DNA from 2 places in the Enterobacter asburiae genome. Region 2 is predicted to be linked to the other one. Evidence: predicted binding sites of a transcription regulator. Region 2 holds the regulator's gene; the other holds the start of a gene.

Region 1 (10,713 bases), 790 kb from region 2:
CCGGGGCGTAATGCCCCTGAGAGGTCAAATTCGGCGGGCAACCGGCTGTCCTGGGAATAGCCCATCCACTGACCGTTGCACCAGAGATGGAACGCCGAGTTCACGCCGTCGAAGATGATGCGGGTCTGGCCGCTCTGAAGCCAGGCGTCATCCACCTCAAATGTGAGCGAGTAACAACCGGTCGGGTTTTCCTGCGGCACGAAAGGCGGGTTAACGGGGATAGGATAGGTGACATTGGTATAGATCGGCGTGTCGAAACCCTGCATCTGCCAGTTAGACGGCACGGGCATCGCAACGGCATCCGCGCAATCTTCGGTTACCCATGCCTGAGGAACCCGCTCCGGCGCGGTAAAGTAGCTAAACCGCCATAGCCCGTTGAGAACGTTCCTGCTGGCGGATCCGGCGTCCTCTCTTGCCGAGGACTCATTGCGCCAGCTGTGCAACGGCGCGTGTGAGGCCAGGCGGTTCCACTGGGTGACGCCCGGATTTTCCCAGTCCCGACGGGCCAGAATGGCGCTGAGGGTCAGCGGTGAAGTGGTGGACATAGTAACCTCTTTGCGAAGCGCTCACAATTTTGGTTAACATGCCCTGGCACCCGGCAACGGTAAAGCGTTCAATCGCGGGGTAGCGAGTCCGATCACAAAGTTTTATTTGCGGGCAATCTGCTCGGCAAGGAGTGCCAGACTTCTGAGCTGCTGCGCCAGATCCTCGCGTTCGGCCTGCTTAGGGTTGCGCCGCGCGCTGGAATGACGAGTAACCAGCGTCACCGGCAGCTGAACCTGCCGGCACGCTTCGCCCCCGGAAGACGCCAGCAGCCACTCCACGCTGCGTTCGCCCGCCTCGCGAAACGCCTGACGAATGGTCGTCAGCGGCGGGGAAAACCAGGCGCTGTCGGCCGTATCGTCAAACCCGACTACCGAAAGCTGACCAGGGATCGCAATCCCTTTTTCCGCGCAGGCGCGCATCACCCCGAGCGCCATCTGATCGTTCGCCACCAGAATCGCGTCCGGTAATACCGCACCCGACAGCAGCACGTGTCCCTTCTCGTAACCGCTGGCCGCGCTCCAGTCACCGTAGGCCACAGCCGCCGCGTTAAGACCCGCCTGCGCCAGCGTCGCTTTCCAGCCTGCCAGGCGCGCCCGTGCAGAGACCGAGCTCTCCGGCCCGCTCAACAGGGCAATATTCCGATGCTCCAGTGAAAGCAGATGCTCAACGCCCAGACGCGCCCCCTGCTCCGCGTTAAACACGAGGCTGTTTACCCGCGCTGAGGGCGCCACATCGAGGAACAGCACCGGGACGGGTGACGCCAGCGCCCCGAGCTCTTCGGCGAGCGGATCGTCAAGCGGCACATTCACCAGCAGCGCGTCCACCCGCTGTGCCAGCAGCGTCTGAAGCGCGGCCTGACACTGCTGGGGTTGCTCCACCATGGAAATCAGGACGCTCGCCCCCTGTTCCGCCGCACGCGATTTGACCGCCGACACAATTTGCGAAGGCGCGTGCAGGGCCAGGTCGGTGGTGATGAGGCCCAGCGTACGGGTGCGTTTTCCCGCCAGCTGCTGCGCCCGAAGGTTAGGAACGTAGTGCAGCTCCGCCATCGCCTGCTGCACCTTTTCTCGCGTGCGGGCAGACACATGTTCCGCGTCGTTAATGACGCGGGAAACGGTCTGATAAGAAACCCCCGCAAGGAGGGCGACATCATAGAGAGTGATTGCTTTCATGCTTTCTGGCATCGCGATTTTCGAAGCGTCTATTCTGGCACAGCGACGCCGTTAAAACATGTGAGCGCTTCGCAAAATTAAACAACCCGCTCCGGCTGCGGTATTTCGGCAATGCGTGGCTTCTGGCGAAACCAGGGCAGACAGAGCTGGATAAGCGGGCCAATGGTCAGAGCATACAGTACGGTTCCCACCCCAAACGTGCCGCCAAGCACGCACCCAATCAGCAGAACGGACACCTCAATTGAGGTACGCACGCTGCGAATGGACCACCCCAGCCGGGCGTGAATGCCGGTCATCAGACCGTCGCGCGGGCCTGGCCCGAAACCGGCTCCGATGTACATGCTTGTCGCAATCGCGTTCATCACGATGCCCGACACCAGGAAAGCGATTCGAACAGCTAGCGAATCCAGTTCCGGGATAAGCGCCATGCTGGCGTCCGCCGCCAGACCGATACAAATCACGTTGCTGATCGTGCCAAGGCCCGGCATCTGGCGCAGCGGGATCCACAGCAGCAGTACCGCAGCGCCGACTAAAATGATCACCGTCCCGATAGTCATCCCCAGCTGCATCCCCACCCCAAGGTGAAATACATCCCAGGGATCGACACCCAAATCGGAACGAATAAACATCGCGGTGGAAAGACCATACAGTCCTAAACCGACATAGAGTTGTAGCAGACGACGTACCATTTTTATCTTCTCCAGTGAACCAGGCTTTCATCCTGACCTAAAATGGCACTATGATTAATGTCCAGTTTTCAAATAGTGGACTGCATATGTCATCACGTCGCTTCGGAAGCCAGTCTCTGGTACGCCTTTTAGGCCACTGGCAGCAAGCCTCATCCCGCACCCCGCTCTGGCGACAGCTGGCCGACGCGCTGCGTCTGTTAATCCTTGATGGACGTCTGGCACTGAATACCCGGCTGCCGGGCGAGCGTGAGCTGGCCACGGCGCTGGACGTGAGCCGAACCACCGTCAGCAGCGCGCTCGCCCACCTGCGTGAAGAAGGGTACCTTGAAAGCCGCCACGGCAGCGGGTCGCGGGTCATTCTCCCTGACACGCGCGCCGTTCCGACCCTTTCCGCGGCGAGCGCCGCACTGGATCTCTCCACTGCCGCCCTGAATGCCGGGCCGGAGATCCATCAGGCTTATGCCCATGCGCTCACGGCCATTACTCCGCATCTCTCGCTGACGGGCTACGATCAGCTTGGGCTGCCGACGCTGCGGGAGGCCATCGCTGCGCGCTATACCGCGCGGGGTCTTCCCACCCGCGCAGACGAAGTGATGGTGGTCAATGGCGCCGTCAGCGGCTTAGCGCTGGTGCTGCGGATGATGACCGGGCCGGGGGACCGCGTCGTGGTCGATCACCCCACCTATCCGCTGGCGATTGCCGCCATTCAGGGGGCGCAGTGTCGGCCAGTCGGGGTGTCGCTGCCGGAAACCGGCTGGGATACGGATGGCTTCGCGGCAACGCTTGCCCAGACGGCGCCGCGCCTGGCCTACCTGATGCCAGATTTTCATAATCCGACCGGGCGCTGTATGGATATCGCCACCCGTCAGGCCATCACGGATATCGCAGCCCAAACCCGCACGGCGCTGGTGGTAGATGAAACAATGGTGGATCTCTGGTTTGATGCGCCTCCCCCGCCGCCGCTGGCCGCCTTTAACCCGCAGGCCACCGTCATCACCTTAGGCTCAGCCGGAAAAAGCTTCTGGGGCGGGCTGCGTCTCGGCTGGATCCGCGCCTCATCGCGCATCATCGCCACGCTTGCCCAGACGCGGGATACCCTGGATTTAGGCTCGCCGCTGCTCGAACAGCTGGCAATGCAGTGGCTCATTAACAACAGCGAGACGTTTCTGCCCGCACGCCGGAAGATGCTTGCGGAACGGCGCGATCGATGCGGTGACCTGCTGCGCGAACATTTCCCGGAGTGGAAATTCCACGAGGCGGAAGGCGGGCTCTCTTACTGGATAGAGCTTCCGGGCATGCTGGCGACACAGCTTGCAGCGCGGGCAGAAATAATCGGGATTAACCTGGGAACCGGGACGCGATTTGGTTTATCAGGGGCGTTTGACCGCTATTTACGTATGCCCTTCTCGCTGGAATCGACAGAGCTTGAGCAGGCGTTGCTGAGGATCAAACCGTTATGGCTCGCCCTGAATAAAAACGTGCCATCGTTAAAACGCAGCGTGATCTAATATTAAAATATTTGAAGCAGATCATAAAATAAAAACTGCTGACTGTAACATATGCAGTCAGCAGTTTTCACTGGTCAGGGTTTAATGCTGAGGAGGAATAGGAAAGCCTTTTAGTGAAATAACGAAGTTATCACCGTCTTTCTTAATTTTTGCACCGGTATCACACCAGTCAGACGCAATTCGAAAGAACTCATCGCTTCCAACATTCCAGCCAAGACGTACATGCTTCACGTAGCCTGAACGCAACAGATCGCAGGCCTCGTTGTAGTCACTGGCGGTTGACAGTTGTTGTTTCATTTTCTCTTCTTCAGAATTTTACGTAGAGCCTTGATTTCTTTAGGAGTAAATGGAGAAACACTCTCTTCTTCCGTATGCTGATTATCAATATCCTCTTCCGATACTCCCGCCTCTTCTACTGCTTCGAATGCCAGCAGCAGCAGTTTCTCTGTCGTCACGCTTAAATTCTCGTTATTGACTTCTGCATAATGGCGAAGCCTTTCTTTTAGCGCGTCATCAATCTTAACGTTTAATACAGCTGTAGCCATGTTTGTCACTTCCCTTCGGAACAAGTACTTTATTTAATACACGAAGTTAACAATGTTATCCAGATATATATTTTTTCGAGTTATGGAAGAAAATAACCGTCCAATTATAAAATGACAGTCTATTATTACAGGTTTATGACAATAATATTTCAATGCAATGAAATATATATTACACGATATAGGCGTAATTTTATTGTGGGATAGCGGTTTAAGTGGAGAGGTGAAGCAGGGAGATTTTATGAGGGCCAGAAATGGGTGGGGGCCCTGCCAGCTACATCCCGGCACACACGTCGTCTGCCCTGGCTGCTTCCTTCCGGACCTGACCTGGTGAACAGAGTAGCGTTGCGGGAGAACCAACAGAGCCCCCATTGAGAGCGTTGATAACCAACGCGCTGGCGCATTATCCCTGTGCTAAAGCCCAATTGCAAGCGACCAGCAACCGGATGCTGGTTTCTTGCGCAATGAGGCGCAGCAATCAAGAAGATCTTCGTTTACCATAGCTTTCCAAACACTCTCCACAGGTAAAGGTATGGACGAACACGACTCCTTTCCACAGCGCGTATGGCAAATCGTGGCCTCAATCCCGGAAGGCTACGTCACCACCTATGGTGATGTCGCGCGTCTGGCCGGTTCCCCGCGCGCGGCGCGACAGGTTGGCGGCGTCCTGAAACGGCTGCCGGAAGGCAGTACGCTGCCCTGGCATCGGGTGGTGAATCGTCATGGCGCCATTTCGCTCACCGGGCCGGATCTCCAGCGTCAGCGTCAGGCGTTACTTTCAGAGGGTGTGCAGGTGTCAGGATCGGGTCAGATCGATTTGCAGAAATTTCTCTGGGTGTATTGACCCCTCTCCCGGAGGAGAGGGGAAATGCAGAAATTACATCTGAGTCGGCGGGGTTGGCAGGGACGGCTGATTGGTTTGCGGTGCGACCGGCACTTCGGTCTGCTGTACCGGCACCAGGTTCAGGTCGACTTTGGTCCCGCCGTTGTTGATCGCTTCCTGGACCGTATCGGTGATAAAGACCAGCTTGCCGTTGATGGTTACCGCTGCGCTCAGCAGGATACGGGCGTTAGGCTGCACGTCCGACGGGTTATACGGCAATACGAAGCTAAACGGCGCCTGCTTGCCTTCAGTACGAACGGCGCGCTGAGCCACGACTTTCGACGGCGCGTCAGCCAGAGAAGCATCAGACAGCGTTACTGTTAATACCGCATCCGGCGGCAGCGCAACTTTCTGTTTAATCCAGATGGTACCGGAAACATTAGGCTGCTGAATGGATTGCTGCGAAAGGGTATTAATCCCGTTCGGGTCTGCTGCTGGTACCGGCACCTGGGCACTCTTACCGGCACAGGCGGACAACGCCACCGCAATAGCTACACCACTTAGCATGGGCACGAGTTTCATTGAAGTCTCCTTATCAATGCACCAGCGGGATCGATCCCATCCGATGTCGTTTCAATCACATAACGTATCCAAGTGTGGCACAGATCACCGATTTATGCCTGAAAACGTGCCGATATTCAGATTATTCTACCCATCGGACCACTTTCATTTCTGCGTTATACTCTGCCTATCTTTCGCTACGGCGTTTATTGAGGACAACTATGAGTCAGGCACTGAACAATCTGCTGACGTTACTAAATCTGGAAAAAATTGAGGAAGGACTCTTTCGCGGACAGAGCGAAGATCTCGGCTTACGTCAGGTTTTCGGGGGGCAAGTCGTCGGACAGGCACTGTACGCAGCAAAGGAGACTGTCCCGGCAGACCGTCTGGTGCATTCATTCCACAGCTATTTCTTACGCCCTGGCGATAGCGCAAAACCGATTGTGTATGACGTGGAAGTCCTGAGAGACGGCAACAGCTTCAGCGCTCGCCGCGTTGCGGCCATTCAGAGCGGCAAGCCGATCTTTTACATGACCGCCTCTTTCCAGGCGCCGGAACCGGGCTACGAGCATCAAAAAGTGATGCCGTCAGCACCCGCGCCAGACGATCTAAAATCAGAGACCGATATCGCTCGCGCGCTGGCGCATCTGCTTCCGCCGCAGGTCAAAGAGAAGTTTCTCTGCGATAAGCCGCTGGAGATCCGCCCGGTTGAGTTCCACAACCCGATGAAAGGCCACCCCGCCGAACCGAAGCGCCAGGTCTGGATCCGGGCTAACGGGACCGTGCCGGAAGATTTCCGCGTGCATCAGTACCTGCTGGGGTATGCGTCAGATTTCAACTTCCTGCCGGTGGCGCTGCAGCCGCACGGCGTCGGGTTCCTTGAAAAAGGGATGCAGGTCGCGACGATCGATCACTCCATGTGGTTCCACCGTCCGTTCAACATGAATGAGTGGCTGCTTTACAGCGTGGAGAGTACGTCAGCGTCAAGCGCGCGCGGGTTTGTGCGCGGGGAGTTTTATACTCAGGACGGCGTGCTGGTCGCTTCTACGGTGCAGGAAGGGGTAATGCGTAATCGCGGGTGATTGTGTACGGCCTGATGCCCTCACCCTGCCCCTCTCCCTCCGGGAGAGGGAATACACATTAAAAACGGCAACCGAAGTTGCCGTTTTGCTGTTTATTATGCGTTATACGCATTCTCGCCGTGGCTGTTGACGTCCAGACCTTCGCGCTCCTGCTCTTCCGGTACGCGCAGACCAACCGTCATATCCGCCAGCTTATAGCCAATGAAAGCGACTACGGCAGACCAGACAACGGTGATAGCAATACTTTCCAGCTGCACAAGCACCTGATGAACCATGGTCACGCCTTCTGCGTAGCCCACGCCACCGAGCGATTTGGCAGCAAAGATACCGGTCATGATACAGCCGACGATGCCGCACACGCCGTGCACGCCAAACACATCGCATGGGTCGTCAAGGCGCAGCACACGTTTCAGTGCGGTCACGCCCCACAGACCCGCCAGACCAGACACCAGGCCGACCAGCAGCGCGCCGCCTACGCCGACATAACCACACGCTGGCGTAATGCCAACCAGACCGGCAATGGCACCCGAACAGGCACCCAGCAGTGACGGTTTACCGCGTACCGCCCACTCGCCAAACACCCAGGAGAGGATTGCACCCGCCGTGGCCACAACGGTGTTCACGAAGGCCAGCGCGGCGATTTCGTTTGCTGCACTTGCCGAGCCGGCGTTGAAGCCAAACCAGCCAAAGTAGAGGATAGCCGTACCGGTAAACACCATCGGCAGGTTGTGCGGTTTGAACGCTTCTTTACCGAAGCCCACACGTTTGCCAATCAGGTAGGCACCCACCAGACCCGCTACCGCGGCGTTGATGTGTACAACGGTACCGCCCGCGAAGTCCAGCGCGCCGTGCGTTGCCAGCAGACCGCCACCCCAGACCATATGCGCAATCGGCACATAGGAGAGCGTCATCCAGACCACCACGAAGATCAGCACGGCAGAGAAACGAATACGCTCGGCGAGCGCGCCCACAATCAGCCCGACGGTAATACAGGCGAAGGAGCCCTGGAACGCAACGTGAATGTACTGATAGAAACTGCCCATCAGCGCGGTCAGCTCAATATTTTTCAGCATCACCCAGTCGAAGTTACCAAAGAACGCATTGCCCGTGCCGAACGCCAGCGAGTAACCGTAAACCACCCACAGCACGCAGACCAGTGCGAACGTCACGGCAACCTGCGTCAGCATGGAGAGAACGTTTTTGCCACGGATCAGGCCGCCGTAGAACAGCGCAATGCCCGGAATTGACATGAACAGCACCAGCGCGGTGCTGATCATCATAAAGGCGTTATCGGCTTTGTCGACCACCGCAGGGGTAGCAGCCAGCGCCAGGCCCGGCAGCAGTGCCAGCGAACCCAGACCCGTTTTGAGTGTTGCTATCTTCATTTTCTCGATCCCTATCACTGTGTGCCAGGAGTTACTTACAGAGCCGCTTCGTCAGATTCGCCGGTACGAATGCGAATGACGCGCTGCAGTTCGGCAACGAAAATTTTGCCGTCGCCAATTTTGCCGGTATAGGCCGCTTTGCTAATGACATCAATGACTTCATCAAGCTGATCGTCAGCAATCGCGACATCAATTTTTACTTTTGGCAGGAAGTTAACGCTGTATTCCGCCCCGCGATAAAGCTCGGCATGACCCTTCTGACGACCAAAGCCTTTCACTTCGGTGACAGTCAGTCCCTGAATACCCATTGAAGACAACGCTTCACGCACGTCTTCGAGTTTGAATGGTTTGATTACAACCGTAACCAGCTTCATAGATCCCCTCCAGTCAGAATTCGGTAATGGCCGTAGCTTACGCAGAAGGTATTGCAAGGGGTGTGCCAGAAATGAAAACGAGGGGGGAACAACGGTGCGATGAGCGTTACACGGTTCTGTTAAACGCGCAGGTGAAAAAAAACGCACCATGCCGGTGCAGGGTGCGTTTCAGTTTTGCACCAACAGGAATGACTGTTAGCGCGACGCCTCATTTTAGTGCATCAGGCGCTAAGCGACTCTTCATCACGTACGCTGGCCGCCAGCTCTTCGCCCGCCAGCTGCAGCTGGTACATCTGCCAGTAGCGCTCTTTTGCTTCCAGCAGTTCACGGTGCGTACCGCGTTCAACGGCCTGTCCGCGATGTAGCACCAGAATGGTATCGGCCTCGACGATGGTGGAAAGACGGTGGGCAATCACCACCAGCGTGGTATGGTCGCGTACCGCGGCCAGCGCCTGCTGGATGGCCTGCTCGGTGCCGGAGTCAATACTGGCCGTGGCTTCATCCAGAATCAGAATCTGCGGCGTTTCAATCAGCACCCGCGCCAGCGCCAGGAGCTGCTTTTGCCCGACGGAGAGATTGTTCCCCTGCTCGCCCAGTTTGGTATTGATCCCATCGCTAAACCCGCGCGCCAGCTCTGCCAGCTGCACTTTCTCCAGCACGTCCCACACCTGCTCCTGGGAGTAGTCTCGCCCCAGGGTCACGTTGGCGTAGAAGGTATCGGCCAGCACGACCGGATCCTGCTGCACCATCGCGACGCCTTTACGCAACACGGTGTGGCTGAGAGACGCGAGCGGGCGCCCGTCGAGGCGGATTTCGCCGTGCGTGACCGGGTAATAGCCCATCAACAGGCTGGCAAGCGTGCTCTTACCGCTGCCGGTATGCCCCACCAGCGCCACGAAACCGCGCGACGGAACGTCAAGCGTGATGTCCTGCAGCACCAGCCGGTCTTCGCGATAGGCAAACGAGACGTTATCAAAGGCGATACTCCCGCTTTGCAGAGGCCGCTCGTCATTGCCGTAGGCCTGGCGCGGCCTGTCCATCAGCTCAAACACGCGTTCACCGGCAACTACCGCCTGCTGCAGCATCGATTGCTGGGTGGTGAGCTCGATCAACGGCTCGTTAAGACGCCCGAGATAGCTGATAAAGGCGTACAGCACGCCCACTTCAATCGTACCGTTTGAGCTTAGCCCGAAGAGCATCAGCAGCCCGCAAAGCACCAGCGCAGAGAAAAGGCTGAGCAGCGGACGCAGCAGGAAACCGTCGAGGCGCAGCGTCTGCATGCGCGCCATGTAGTGCGAACGGCTGGCTTCACCCATGCGTTCGCCAAAGCGCGCCTGCTGGCGGAACTGCTGGATGACGCTCATGCCGTTGATCACTTCGTTGAAGCCATCGTTGATGTCGGCCAGATACGCGCGCACCCGACGCACAATCGGCGTGCTGTAGCGCTGGTAAATGACCATGACAATCAGCACCGCCGGGAAAATGGTGATCGCCACCAGCGCCATGCGCCAGTCGAGGCTGAACATCGCCACCAGCATCGCGCCAATCAGCGCCGCGCTGCGCAGTACGGTTGCCACCACGGTGACGTACAGATCGCGGATCACCTCGGTATCGTTGGTCACGCGTGAAATCACCTGCCCGACCGGCTGGATATCAAATTCGCTGAGCGGCTGGCGAAGCGCCGCGTCCATCACATCCGTACGCAGCTGCTGAACAACGCCCACGGCTGCACGGTTAAACAGCAGCGACTGCGCATAGTGCAGCCCTGCTGCCGTCAGCTGAAGGCCAACGTAGGCCACGCCTAAGCCCGCCACCAGCCCCAGCGGCAGATAGCTTTTGGCGACCATGTTGTCGATAAAATAGCTGATGAGCAGCGGACCGCTCACTTCAGCAATCGCCGCAATCCAGAGTAAAAGCACGGCCACGGAGAGCGGTTTACGCCACGGCGAGCCGTAGGCCAGCAGACGTTTGAGCGTCGGCCACATCGTTCCAATCTTACGCATTGGCGGCCTCCTCATTCTGCTCCGGTGT
Region 2 (10,713 bases):
TGCGCACCCTGTGGAATACCGATACCGACAGAGCGCGCGCTGAGTTCCACTGGCGTATTACGCTTGTATTCACCGTGTTTATGATGGCGCTGATTGTCGTTCCGCTGAGCGTGGTGAACCCGCGCCAGGGACGCGTGCTCTCTATGCTGCCGGCGATGCTGCTTTACCTGATCTATTTCCTGCTGCAAACCTCGATTCGTTCTAACGGCGCGAAGGGTAAGCTGGACCCTATGGTCTGGACATGGTTCGTCAACAGCCTGTACATCTTACTGGCGCTGGGATTAAACCTGTGGGATACGGTGCCTGTGCGCCGCATACGTGCCCGATTCTCGCGTAAAGGAGCCATCTAATGCAGGCGTTTGGCGTTCTTGATCGCTATATCGGTAAAACCATTTTTACCACCATCATGATGACGTTGTTCATGCTGGTGTCGCTCTCCGGCATTATCAAATTTGTCGACCAGCTGAAAAAAGCCGGGCAGGGGAGCTATGACGCGATGGGCGCGGGGATGTATACCCTGCTCAGCGTGCCGAAAGATGTGCAGATCTTCTTCCCGATGGCGGCCCTGCTGGGCGCGCTGCTGGGGCTGGGAATGCTGGCGCAGCGCAGTGAGCTGGTCGTTATGCAGGCCTCGGGCTTTACCCGCATGCAGGTCGCGCTGTCGGTAATGAAAACCGCGATCCCACTGGTGCTGTTGACCATGGCGATCGGCGAGTGGGTTGCGCCGCAGGGCGAACAGATGGCGCGTAACTACCGTGCGCAGGCCATGTACGGCGGCTCGCTGCTCTCGACTCAACAAGGTTTATGGGCGAAAGACGGTAAAAACTTCGTCTACATCGAACGGGTGAAGGGGAATGATGAACTGGGTGGGGTGAGCATCTATGCTTTCGATGACCAGCGCCGTCTGGAGTCAGTCCGCCACGCCTCTTCGGCGAAATTTGACGCCGAGCATAAACAGTGGCGTTTGTCCCAGGTCGATGAGTCTGACCTGACCGATCCGAAACAGATCGCCGGTTCTCAGACGGTCACCGGTACATGGAAGACCAACCTGACGCCCGATAAGCTCGGTGTTGTTGCGCTGGACCCTGACGCGCTCTCCATCAGCGGTTTACACAACTATGTGAAATACCTGAAGTCGAGCGGGCAGGATGCAGGACGTTACCAGCTCAACATGTGGAGCAAGATCTTCCAGCCGATGTCCGTGGCGGTGATGATGCTGATGGCGCTGTCGTTTATCTTCGGCCCGTTACGCAGCGTGCCGATGGGCGTGCGCGTCGTGACCGGTATCAGCTTCGGCTTTGTGTTCTACGTGCTCGATCAGATCTTCGGTCCGCTGACGCTGGTTTATGGCATTCCGCCGATAATTGGAGCGCTGCTGCCAAGCGCAAGTTTCCTCCTGATCAGCCTCTGGCTGCTGTTGAAACGCTCCTGATCGACCTCTCCTCGCTTCCGGTTAACCGGGAGCGAGGCTAATCTCCTGTTTCACCCCGCACTTTCTCTCACAACCTTCAACGCCTCGCCCTGAATTTGAGTATTATTGAGCGATAAAGTCGTGAAGGGATCCTCTATGAAGCAAATTCGAATGCTTGCCCAGTATTACGTCGACCTGATGATGAAGCTTGGGCTGGTGCGTTTCTCCATGCTGCTTGCGCTGGCGCTGGTCGTTCTGGCCATTGTTGTGCAAATGGCCGTCACCATGGTTCTGCATGGTCAGGTCGAGAGTATCGACGTCATCCGCTCCATCTTCTTTGGCTTGCTCATTACGCCCTGGGCAGTCTATTTCCTTTCCGTGGTGGTTGAACAGCTGGAAGAGTCCCGTCAGCGTCTGTCAAAACTGGTCGATAAACTGGAAGAGATGCGCGAACGCGACCTGAAGCTCAACGTCCAGCTAAAAGACAACATTGCGCAGCTGAATCAGGAGATCTCCGATCGTGAGAAGGCGGAAGCCGAGCGTCAGGCCACGCTGGAGCAGCTAAAGATCGAAATGAAAGAGCGCGAGGTCACGCAGATCCAGCTTGAGCAGCAATCCTCTTTCCTGCGGTCGTTCCTCGATGCTTCGCCGGACCTGGTGTTTTACCGTAATGAAGATAAAGAGTTTTCCGGCTGTAACCGGGCGATGGAGCTGCTCACCGGGAAAAGCGAGAAGCAGCTGATTAACCTGAAGCCGCAGGACGTTTACTCTGAAGAGGCGGCGGCCAAGGTCATGGAGACGGACGAAAAAGTATTCCGCCATAACGTCTCGCTGACCTATGAACAGTGGCTGGATTACCCGGACGGACGCAAAGCCTGCTTTGAGATCCGTAAGGTGCCCTACTATGACCGCGTGGGGAAACGCCACGGCCTGATGGGCTTTGGCCGCGATATCACCGAGCGTAAGCGCTATCAGGACGCCCTGGAGCGCGCCAGCCGTGATAAGACTACCTTTATCTCCACCATCAGCCACGAGCTGCGTACGCCGCTTAATGGCATTGTCGGGCTGAGCCGTATTCTGCTGGATACCGACCTGACCGCAGAGCAGGAAAAATACCTCAAGACTATCCATGTCTCCGCGGTCACGCTGGGTAATATCTTCAACGATATTATTGATATGGATAAGATGGAGCGCCGTAAAGTTCAGCTTGATAATCAGCCTGTTGATTTCACCAGCTTCCTTGCAGATCTCGAAAACCTGTCCGGCCTGCAGGCGCAGCAGAAGGGACTGCGTTTTATCATGGAGCCAACCCTGCCGCTGCCGCATAAAGTGGTGACTGACGGCACGCGTCTGCGCCAGATCCTGTGGAACCTTATCAGCAACGCGGTGAAATTTACCCAGAAGGGGCAGGTGGCGGTGCGCATCCGCTTTGACGAAGGCGATATGCTGCACTTCGAGGTGGAAGACTCCGGGATGGGTATTCCGCAGGAGGAGCAGGACAAAATTTTCGCGATGTACTACCAGGTGAAGGACAGCAACGGCGGGAAACCGGCTACCGGAACCGGCATTGGCCTGGCGGTCTCTAAGCGGCTGGCGAAGAGTATGGGGGGCGATATCACCGTTGCCAGCCAGCCGGGTAAAGGGTCAACCTTCACGCTGACGGTCCATGCGCCGGCGGTGGCGGAAGAGGTTGAAGACACCTTTGAAAACGACGACATGCCGCTGCCCGCGCTTCACGTCCTGCTGGTGGAAGACATTGAGCTGAACGTAATTGTGGCGCGCTCGGTGCTGGAAAAACTGGGCAACAGCGTTGATGTCGCGATGACCGGTAAGGCCGCGCTGGAGATGTTTAAACCGGGCGAATACGATCTTGTCCTGCTGGATATTCAGCTGCCGGATATGACCGGGCTGGATATCTCGCGTGAGCTGACGCGTCAGTACGCGGCCGACGAACTGCCGCCGCTGGTGGCGCTGACGGCGAACGTGCTGAAAGATAAAAAAGAGTATCTCGATGCCGGTATGGACGATGTACTCAGCAAGCCGCTGGCGGTGCCTGCTCTGACCGCCATGATTAAGAAGTTCTGGGATACCCGTGATGAAGAGGAGAGCACCATGACGTCTGTTGATAGCGCAAAAGCCCAAACGATACTCGATACCGCGATGCTGGAGCAGTACATCGATCTGGTTGGCCCGAAACTGATTACCGATGGTCTGGCGGTGTTCGAAAAAATGATGCCGGGCTATCTGAGCGTGCTGGAATCAAACCTGACCGCCCGGGACCGGAAGGGCATCGTCGAAGAAGGACATAAAATTAAAGGTGCGGCCGGCTCGGTCGGCTTACGCCATCTGCAGCAGTTGGGTCAACAGATTCAGTCGCCTGATTTACCTGCATGGGAAGATAACGTGGGTGATTGGGTTGAAGAGATGAAACAAGAGTGGCAAAACGATGTGGCGGTGCTTAAAGCCTGGGTCGACGCCAGAAAAAAATGACCCCGGCTTAACCGGGGTGCGCGAATACTGCGCCAACACCAGGGAAATCGTGGCTGCGCCTGTTTTATAAAGTTATTTTCGAAAGGGCGCTGCCTGAAAAATTTAGGCCGCACGCAGATAAGATAGCAAATCTTAAATGGTTTGTTACATGAATCAGTGAAATGTGTGAAGCATAGCGTTTTAATCAAAATTATTAATGTGCTTCAGCAAGTTGCAGAAAAGGATTGTCATGATGAAAAAGATTGGTGTCGTGCTGAGCGGATGCGGTGTTTTCGATGGTTCTGAGATACATGAAGCCGTAATCACGCTGCTGGCCCTGGCAAAGCACGGAGCAGAGGTTATTTGTTTTGCGCCAGACAAAAATCAGGCGGATGTGATTAATCATCTGACCGGCGAGCCGATGGCGGAAACCCGTAATGTACTGATTGAAGCCGCGCGTATTGCGCGAGGTGATATCCATCCTCTTATTCAGGCAGACCCTACAGAGCTTGATGCGCTCATTGTGCCGGGTGGGTTTGGCGCGGCCAAAAATCTCAGTACCTTTGCTGCGCAGGGGGCGGAGTGTCAGGTCGATCCTCATTTAAAGGCGCTGTCGCAGGCCATGCATGCGGCTGGAAAACCGCAGGGCTTTATCTGCATCGCGCCGGCAATGCTGCCCAGGATTTTTGATTTCCCGCTGCGTCTGACTATCGGGACGGATATTGATACCGCAGAGATCGTCGAGGAAATGGGGGGCGAACACGTTCCGTGCCCGGTTGATGACATTGTAGTTGATGAAGATAACAAAATTGTCACCACCCCGGCGTATATGCTGGCGAATAATATCGCTGAGGCGGCCTCAGGCATTGAAAAGCTGGTGGCACGCGTGCTGGTGCTGACTGAATGAGGCGTAAATTTGCCGCAGGCGCAGGGGTGAAACGTTTTCTCTTGCGCATCGTACTTGTGCTGGCTGTATTCTGGGGAGGCGGGCTGGCTTTATTCAGCATTATGCCGGTTCCGTTCTCTGCCGTTATGGTTGAGCGCCAGCTTAGCGCGTGGTTCAGCGGCGATTTCAGCTACGTTGCCCACTCTGACTGGGTGAGCATGGACGAGATCTCCCCGTTCATGGGGCTGGCGGTCATCGCGGCGGAGGACCAGAAATTCCCGGAGCACTGGGGGTTCGACGTTGCGGCCATTGAGAAGGCGCTAGCCCATAACGAACGCCATGAAAACCGCGTGCGCGGTGCGTCAACCTTGTCGCAGCAGACGGCCAAAAATCTGTTTCTGTGGGATAGTCGAAGCTGGGTGCGAAAAGGGCTGGAAGCGGGGTTGACCCTGGGGATGGAAACGGTCTGGAGCAAAAAACGCATTCTGACCGTCTATCTGAACGTCGCTGAGTTTGGCGACGGTATATTTGGCGTGGAAGCTGCCGCACAGCGGTATTTCAATAAGCCAGCCAGCCGTCTGAGCATGTCAGAAGCGGCGCTATTGGCCGCTGTGTTACCGAACCCCATCCGCTTTAAGGCCAGTGCCCCATCAGGGTACGTGCGAAGCCGTCAGGCGTGGATTATGCGCCAGATGAATCAGCTGGGTGGAGAGGGGTTTATGCAGCGTAATAATCTTATGTAGAGCGGGTAAGCGCAGCGCTACCCGCCTGAATAGCAGACCTTAATCTTCGTCGAACCCTGCGTTAAACAGGGCAATCACCGCCGCCAGAGCTTCCTCTTCCTGAGGACCGGTGGCTTCTACCTCAATCTGGCGCCCTTTGGCGGAATCCAGCATCAGCAGCGCAATCACGCTGTTCGCCTCCGCTTCGGTACCTTCGTCATTCCGCAGCAGAACCTCTGCATCGAAACCCTGCATCAGCTCAAACAGCTTCATCGCCGGGCGTGCATGCATACCCAGCTTGTTGGTGATCTCAACGGTTTGTTTTACGGTCATGTTTTACGTTTTTCCAGCGTGCGATGACGGGACTGAACGTTCTTCCCGCGCGAGCGGAAATAGTCGGCCAGCTGTTCGGCGATGTAAACCGAACGATGTTTACCGCCGGTACAGCCAATCGCCACCGTCAGGTAGCTACGATTGTTTGTCTCCAGCATAGGTAACCATAGCTCAAGGTAGCTTCGCGTCTGGTAGATAAAATTGTGTACTTCTGTGTGCCGGTCGAGGAACGCCGCGACGGGTTTATCCAGGCCGGTCATTGGACGCAGCTTCGGATCCCAGTGCGGGTTCGGCAGGAAGCGCACGTCGAAAACGTAGTCCGCATCGATTGGAATACCGTGCTTAAAGCCGAAGGATTCGAACACCATCGTCAGTTCGCGCTCGCGTTTACCCAACAGCCGGGTACGCAGCATTTCCGCCAGCTCGTGAACGGACATCTCAGAGGTGTCGACAATCAGGTCGGCACGAGAACGCAGCGGCTCCAGCAGGTCGCTCTCTTCATCGATAGCGCTCTCCAGAGAGAGGTTCTTGCTGGATAGCGGGTGCAAGCGACGGGTATCGCTGTAGCGGCGGATTAGCGTATTGCGGTCTGCGTCGAGGAACAGCAGCTGAGGCGAGAACGCGTCAGGCAGGTTGCTCATGGCCTGTTCGAAGATCTCTGGCGATTCAGGCATGTTACGAACGTCGATACTGACGGCGGCAGAGGTTTGTCTCTCCGCCAGCGTGCGGGCCAGGTCGGGTAACAACACGACCGGCAGGTTATCGACGCAGTAAAAACCCATGTCTTCCAGCGCGCGCAGAGCAACGGATTTCCCCGACCCTGAACGGCCACTGACAATCATCAGCACCATGTTCCGTTTCTCCTCAGGACAACAGATGTGAAGGCCATCTCCTGGTTATGCATCATCCTGATTGCCTTCTGCTTCAGTGATAATTTGATAGAGCTCTTCATCACTTTGGGCCGAGCGCAGTCGACGGCAAATGGTTTTATCGGCCAGACGTTTTGCGACCAGCGACAGCGTATGCAGATGGGTTTTCGTCTGGTCGGCAGGCACCAGCAGCGCGAAGAGGAGATCGACAGGCTGGTTATCAATGGCATCGAAGGCGATGGGTGTTTCAAGCTGCACAAACACACCCACGGCACGCAGGGTATCCTCTTCCAGTTTGCCGTGCGGGATCGCGATGCCGTTGCCGATACCGGTACTGCCCATTTTTTCACGGGTCAGAATCGCTTCGAATACCACCTGCGGCGGCAAGCCCAGCTGTTTTGCAGCCAGTTCACTGATGATCTCCAGCGCACGTTTTTTGCTCTGGCAGTGAACCGCACTGCGGGTACATTCCTGGTTAAGGACATTGCTCAGTTGAAGAGCGGAATCGTTGTTCATCATAATTTCACCTAAGCGCTAACTGTACAAATGGCCTGTTGTGTTTCACAACAGGCCGTCCTGCACCCGTTAACTGCCCGGACAATTAGTGTTGTTTCAGTTTATCTTTATGTTTATTGAGCTGTCGTGCAAGCTTATCAATCAAGCCGTCGATAGCAGCGTACATGTCTTGCCCTTCCGCACTGGCATGCAGTTCACCCCCGTTAACATGCAGGGTGGCATCCGAGATATGAGTCACTTTCTCCACTTTCAACACAATATAGACCTGATTGATCCTTTCGAAATACTGCTCGAGTTTTGCAAACTTCGCGTTCACAAAGTCGCGTAAAGCCTCAGTAATTTCGACGTTTTGTCCAGTGATGTTGAGCTGCATAGTGTCTTCCTTATCGGTTGTGTCAAACCAGCTGTTTACGCTGGTTGGACGGCGGAATGGATAAAGACTCTCGATACTTCGCAACAGTACGACGTGCCACCATAATACCCTGATCGGACAGCATGGTGGTTAACTTACTGTCGCTTAGTGGCTTCGCGGGGTTCTCCGCGGCGATCAACTTCTTCACCAGGGCACGAATAGCCGTTGACGACGCTTCGCCGCCGCCCTCGGTATTCACATGGCTGGAGAAGAAATACTTAAGCTCAAATATACCGCGTGGACTATGCAGATACTTCTGCGTGGTGACACGGGAAATGGTTGATTCATGCATCTCGACGGCCTGGGCGATATCCGCCAGTACCATCGGTTTCATGTACTCTTCGCCCTGCTCAAAGAACGCCTGCTGCTGTTCGACAATACAGCGGCTGACGCGTAGCAGCGTATCATTTCGGCTCTCCAGACTTTTGATCAACCATCGCGCTTCCTGAAGATTGCTACGAATATATTGATTGTCGGAGTCGTTACGCGCGCTGGTGCACATGGAGGCATACTGCTGGTTGATTTGCAGGCGAGGGATGCTGTCTGAGTTCAGTTCAACGACCCAGCGGTCATTGTGTTTTCTGACCAGCACGTCCGGGATGACGTACTCGGGCTCGCTGGTCTGGATCGACTGTCCCGGGCGCGGATCGAGCGACTGGATCAGATTCACCGCTTCTTTCAGCACCTCTTCCTTCAGGCGCGTGACGCGCATCAGGGAGCGGAAATCGTGGTTGGCCAGCAGATCCAGATGATCGCTAATAATTAAGCGCGCCTCGTCGATCCATGGCGTCTCTTTGCTGAACTGAGATAGCTGGATCAGCAGGCAGTCGCGCAGATCTTTTGCGGCCACGCCTACCGGATCGAAACGCTGGATGCGCTTCAGTACGGCTTCGACTTCCTCAAGCTCAATCTCGTCGTCGCCCATGCTTTCCAGGATATCGTCCAGCGTGACGGTCAAATAGCCGGTGTCGTCAACGGCATCGACAATTGAGGTGGCAATCGCGCGGTCGGTATCGGAGAAGGGGGTGAGTTCCACCTGCCACATCAGGTAATCCTGCAGCGACTGGGTGGTCTCTCCCTGATAGACCGGTAGCTCATCATCCTGGTAGTCTGCACGCGTACCGGAAGGAGTTCCGGCGGTGTAGATTTCATCCCAGCTGGCATCCAGCGGTAGCTCGTCGGGCATCTCTTTTTGTTCGAGTGCATCCGCGGTGTCGAGCGCTTCTGTATCCTGTGACTGCTGAGTATCTACCTCGTCATGAAGATCGGTTTGTTCCAGCAGGGGGTTGCTGTCCAGCGCCTGCTGGAGCTCCTGCTGAAGTTCTAACGTGGACAGTTGCAACAGGCGAATTGCCTGCTGTAGCTGCGGCGTCATTGCCAGTTGTTGGCTGAGCCTTAATTGCAAACCTTGCTTCATGTTCAGAGCATTTTTCTCCGGTTCGGCGTTACGTTACCTCTACCCTATCAGAGTCTGAAGTCTTCCCCAAGATAGACGCGCTTAACATGATCGTCTTCGAGGATCTGCTGCGGCGTACCGTGGGCGATCAGATTGCCCTGGCTCACAATATACGCGCGTTCACACACGGCCAGCGTTTCACGGACGTTGTGGTCGGTGATCAGTACGCCAAGCCCGCTGTCACGCAGGTGTTCAATGATACGTTTAATGTCGATAACCGAGATCGGGTCAACGCCCGCAAACGGTTCATCCAGAAGGATAAATTTCGGGTTTGCGGCCAGCGCACGCGCAATCTCAACGCGGCGGCGTTCACCCCCGGAGAGTGCCTGACCGAGGCTGTCGCGCAGATGCTCAATATGGAACTCTTCCATCAGCTCGTTGGCACGATCCTGACGCTGTTCGCTGGTCAGATCGTTACGAATTTGCAGGACCGCCATCAGGTTATCGTAAACGCTGAGACGACGGAAAATGGAGGCTTCCTGCGGCAGGTAGCCGATTCCGCGACGCGCGCGCGCGTGCAGCGGCAGAAGGCTGATGTCTTCATCGTCAATGATAATGTTGCCGGCATCACGCGGCACAATGCCAACGACCATGTAGAAGGTGGTGGTTTTACCCGCACCGTTAGGGCCAAGCAGCCCTACAATTTCGCCGGAGTTGACGGTCAGACTGACATCTTCTACGACACGGCGGCCCTTGTAGGCCTTCGCGAGATTTTTTGCAGTTAATGTTGCCATAACGAATTAGTTACTCTTCTTCTGTGCCGGGGCCTGGCCTTTGCCTTTGTCCTGCAGCTGCGACGGAACCAGTACGGTTGTGACGCGTTTGCCTTTCTCGCTGGAGGCCTGCATTTTTTGCTCTTTCACCAGATAGGTGATCTGGTCGCCGGTGATGTTGCTGTCCAGCTGTTCCAGATACGCATTTCCGGTCAGGATGACCAGGTCCTTCGCCAGCTCGTAGTGCATGTGCGAGGCGTGGCCTTTCACCGGCTTGCCGTTGTCCTGCATCTGGTAGAAGGTTGCCGGGTTGCCGTAACCATCAATGATCTCTTTGCCCTGCTCGCCACCCGGACGGGTCACGACCACTTTGTCGGCGTTAATTTTGATGGTGCCCTGAGTCATGACGACGTTACCAGTGAAGGTGACGACGTTGCCCTGCATATCGAGAGACTGGGTATCAGACTCGATATGGATCGGTTGGTCGGTATCGCCCGTTACAGCAAGCGCGGGGAGACTGGTCGCCAGCATCGCGCTGGCGATAATTACTTTAAGGCTGAGTTTGTTTGTTTTGAATTTCATAGGAGGTTCTAACCTTTTCAATCAGCTCGGCGTTCTTGCTGCGTAAGTTCCCGCGCATTCTCAAACCGCTGGAATTAAATGTTGTGCCATACAGTGTGACCAGATCCTGCGAGGTCACGTCCTGGGTTACCAGGTTAATCTGGGCATTATCCGTCGTAATTTTTCTCAGTTGCGAGTCAGCGGTCAGGGCGTTGACTTCAACGTGACCATACAGATAAAGCATACGGTCATTTGTCAGTTTTGCCCGATCTGACTTAATTGACCACGTCGGCACTTTGTCCTTATCAAATGTGGTCATGACAGGCTGGGTAAACCACGAAATACCGTCATCTGAAAAATATTCA

Evidence for each region. The regulator sigma-54, encoded in region 2, starts transcription at its own class of promoters, with help from an activator protein. The targets are predictions, from matches to a motif close to GTTGGCACANNTTTCGCTNT.
Region 1: glnK (P-II family nitrogen regulator) is a predicted target of sigma-54. The motif match lies at 8,733-8,752, and genes of this name have one in related genera.

Annotation. Positions count from the first base shown of each region.
Region 1 covers NZ_CP011863.1:126,922-137,634, reverse strand. Annotated here, with positions in the region: gene ACJ69_RS00665 (beta-galactosidase) at 1-545, opposite strand, end outside; gene ACJ69_RS00660 (LacI family DNA-binding transcriptional regulator) at 648-1,718, opposite strand; gene yczE (membrane protein YczE) at 1,796-2,407, opposite strand; gene yczR (MocR-like transcription factor YczR) at 2,494-3,915, shown strand; gene ACJ69_RS00645 (hypothetical protein) at 3,997-4,212, opposite strand; gene ACJ69_RS00640 (hypothetical protein) at 4,209-4,460, opposite strand; RNA gene ffs (signal recognition particle sRNA small type) at 4,723-4,819, opposite strand; gene ACJ69_RS00630 (MGMT family protein) at 4,990-5,301, shown strand; gene ACJ69_RS00625 (YbaY family lipoprotein) at 5,335-5,862, opposite strand; gene tesB (acyl-CoA thioesterase II) at 6,063-6,923, shown strand; gene amtB (ammonium transporter AmtB) at 7,019-8,308, opposite strand; gene glnK (P-II family nitrogen regulator) at 8,344-8,682, opposite strand; gene ACJ69_RS00605 (SmdB family multidrug efflux ABC transporter permease/ATP-binding protein) at 8,904-10,685, opposite strand; gene ACJ69_RS00600 (SmdA family multidrug ABC transporter permease/ATP-binding protein) at 10,678-10,713, opposite strand, start outside.
Region 2 covers NZ_CP011863.1:4,046,309-4,057,021, forward strand. Annotated here, with positions in the region: gene lptF (LPS export ABC transporter permease LptF) at 1-350, shown strand, start outside; gene lptG (LPS export ABC transporter permease LptG) at 350-1,432, shown strand; gene arcB (aerobic respiration two-component sensor histidine kinase ArcB) at 1,568-3,901, shown strand; gene elbB (isoprenoid biosynthesis glyoxalase ElbB) at 4,134-4,787, shown strand; gene mtgA (monofunctional biosynthetic peptidoglycan transglycosylase) at 4,784-5,509, shown strand; gene npr (PTS phosphocarrier protein NPr) at 5,549-5,821, opposite strand; gene rapZ (RNase adapter RapZ) at 5,818-6,672, opposite strand; gene ptsN (PTS IIA-like nitrogen regulatory protein PtsN) at 6,718-7,209, opposite strand; gene hpf (ribosome hibernation promoting factor) at 7,292-7,579, opposite strand; gene rpoN (RNA polymerase factor sigma-54) at 7,602-9,035, opposite strand; gene lptB (LPS export ABC transporter ATP-binding protein) at 9,083-9,808, opposite strand; gene lptA (lipopolysaccharide ABC transporter substrate-binding protein LptA) at 9,815-10,369, opposite strand; gene lptC (LPS export ABC transporter periplasmic protein LptC) at 10,338-10,713, opposite strand, start outside.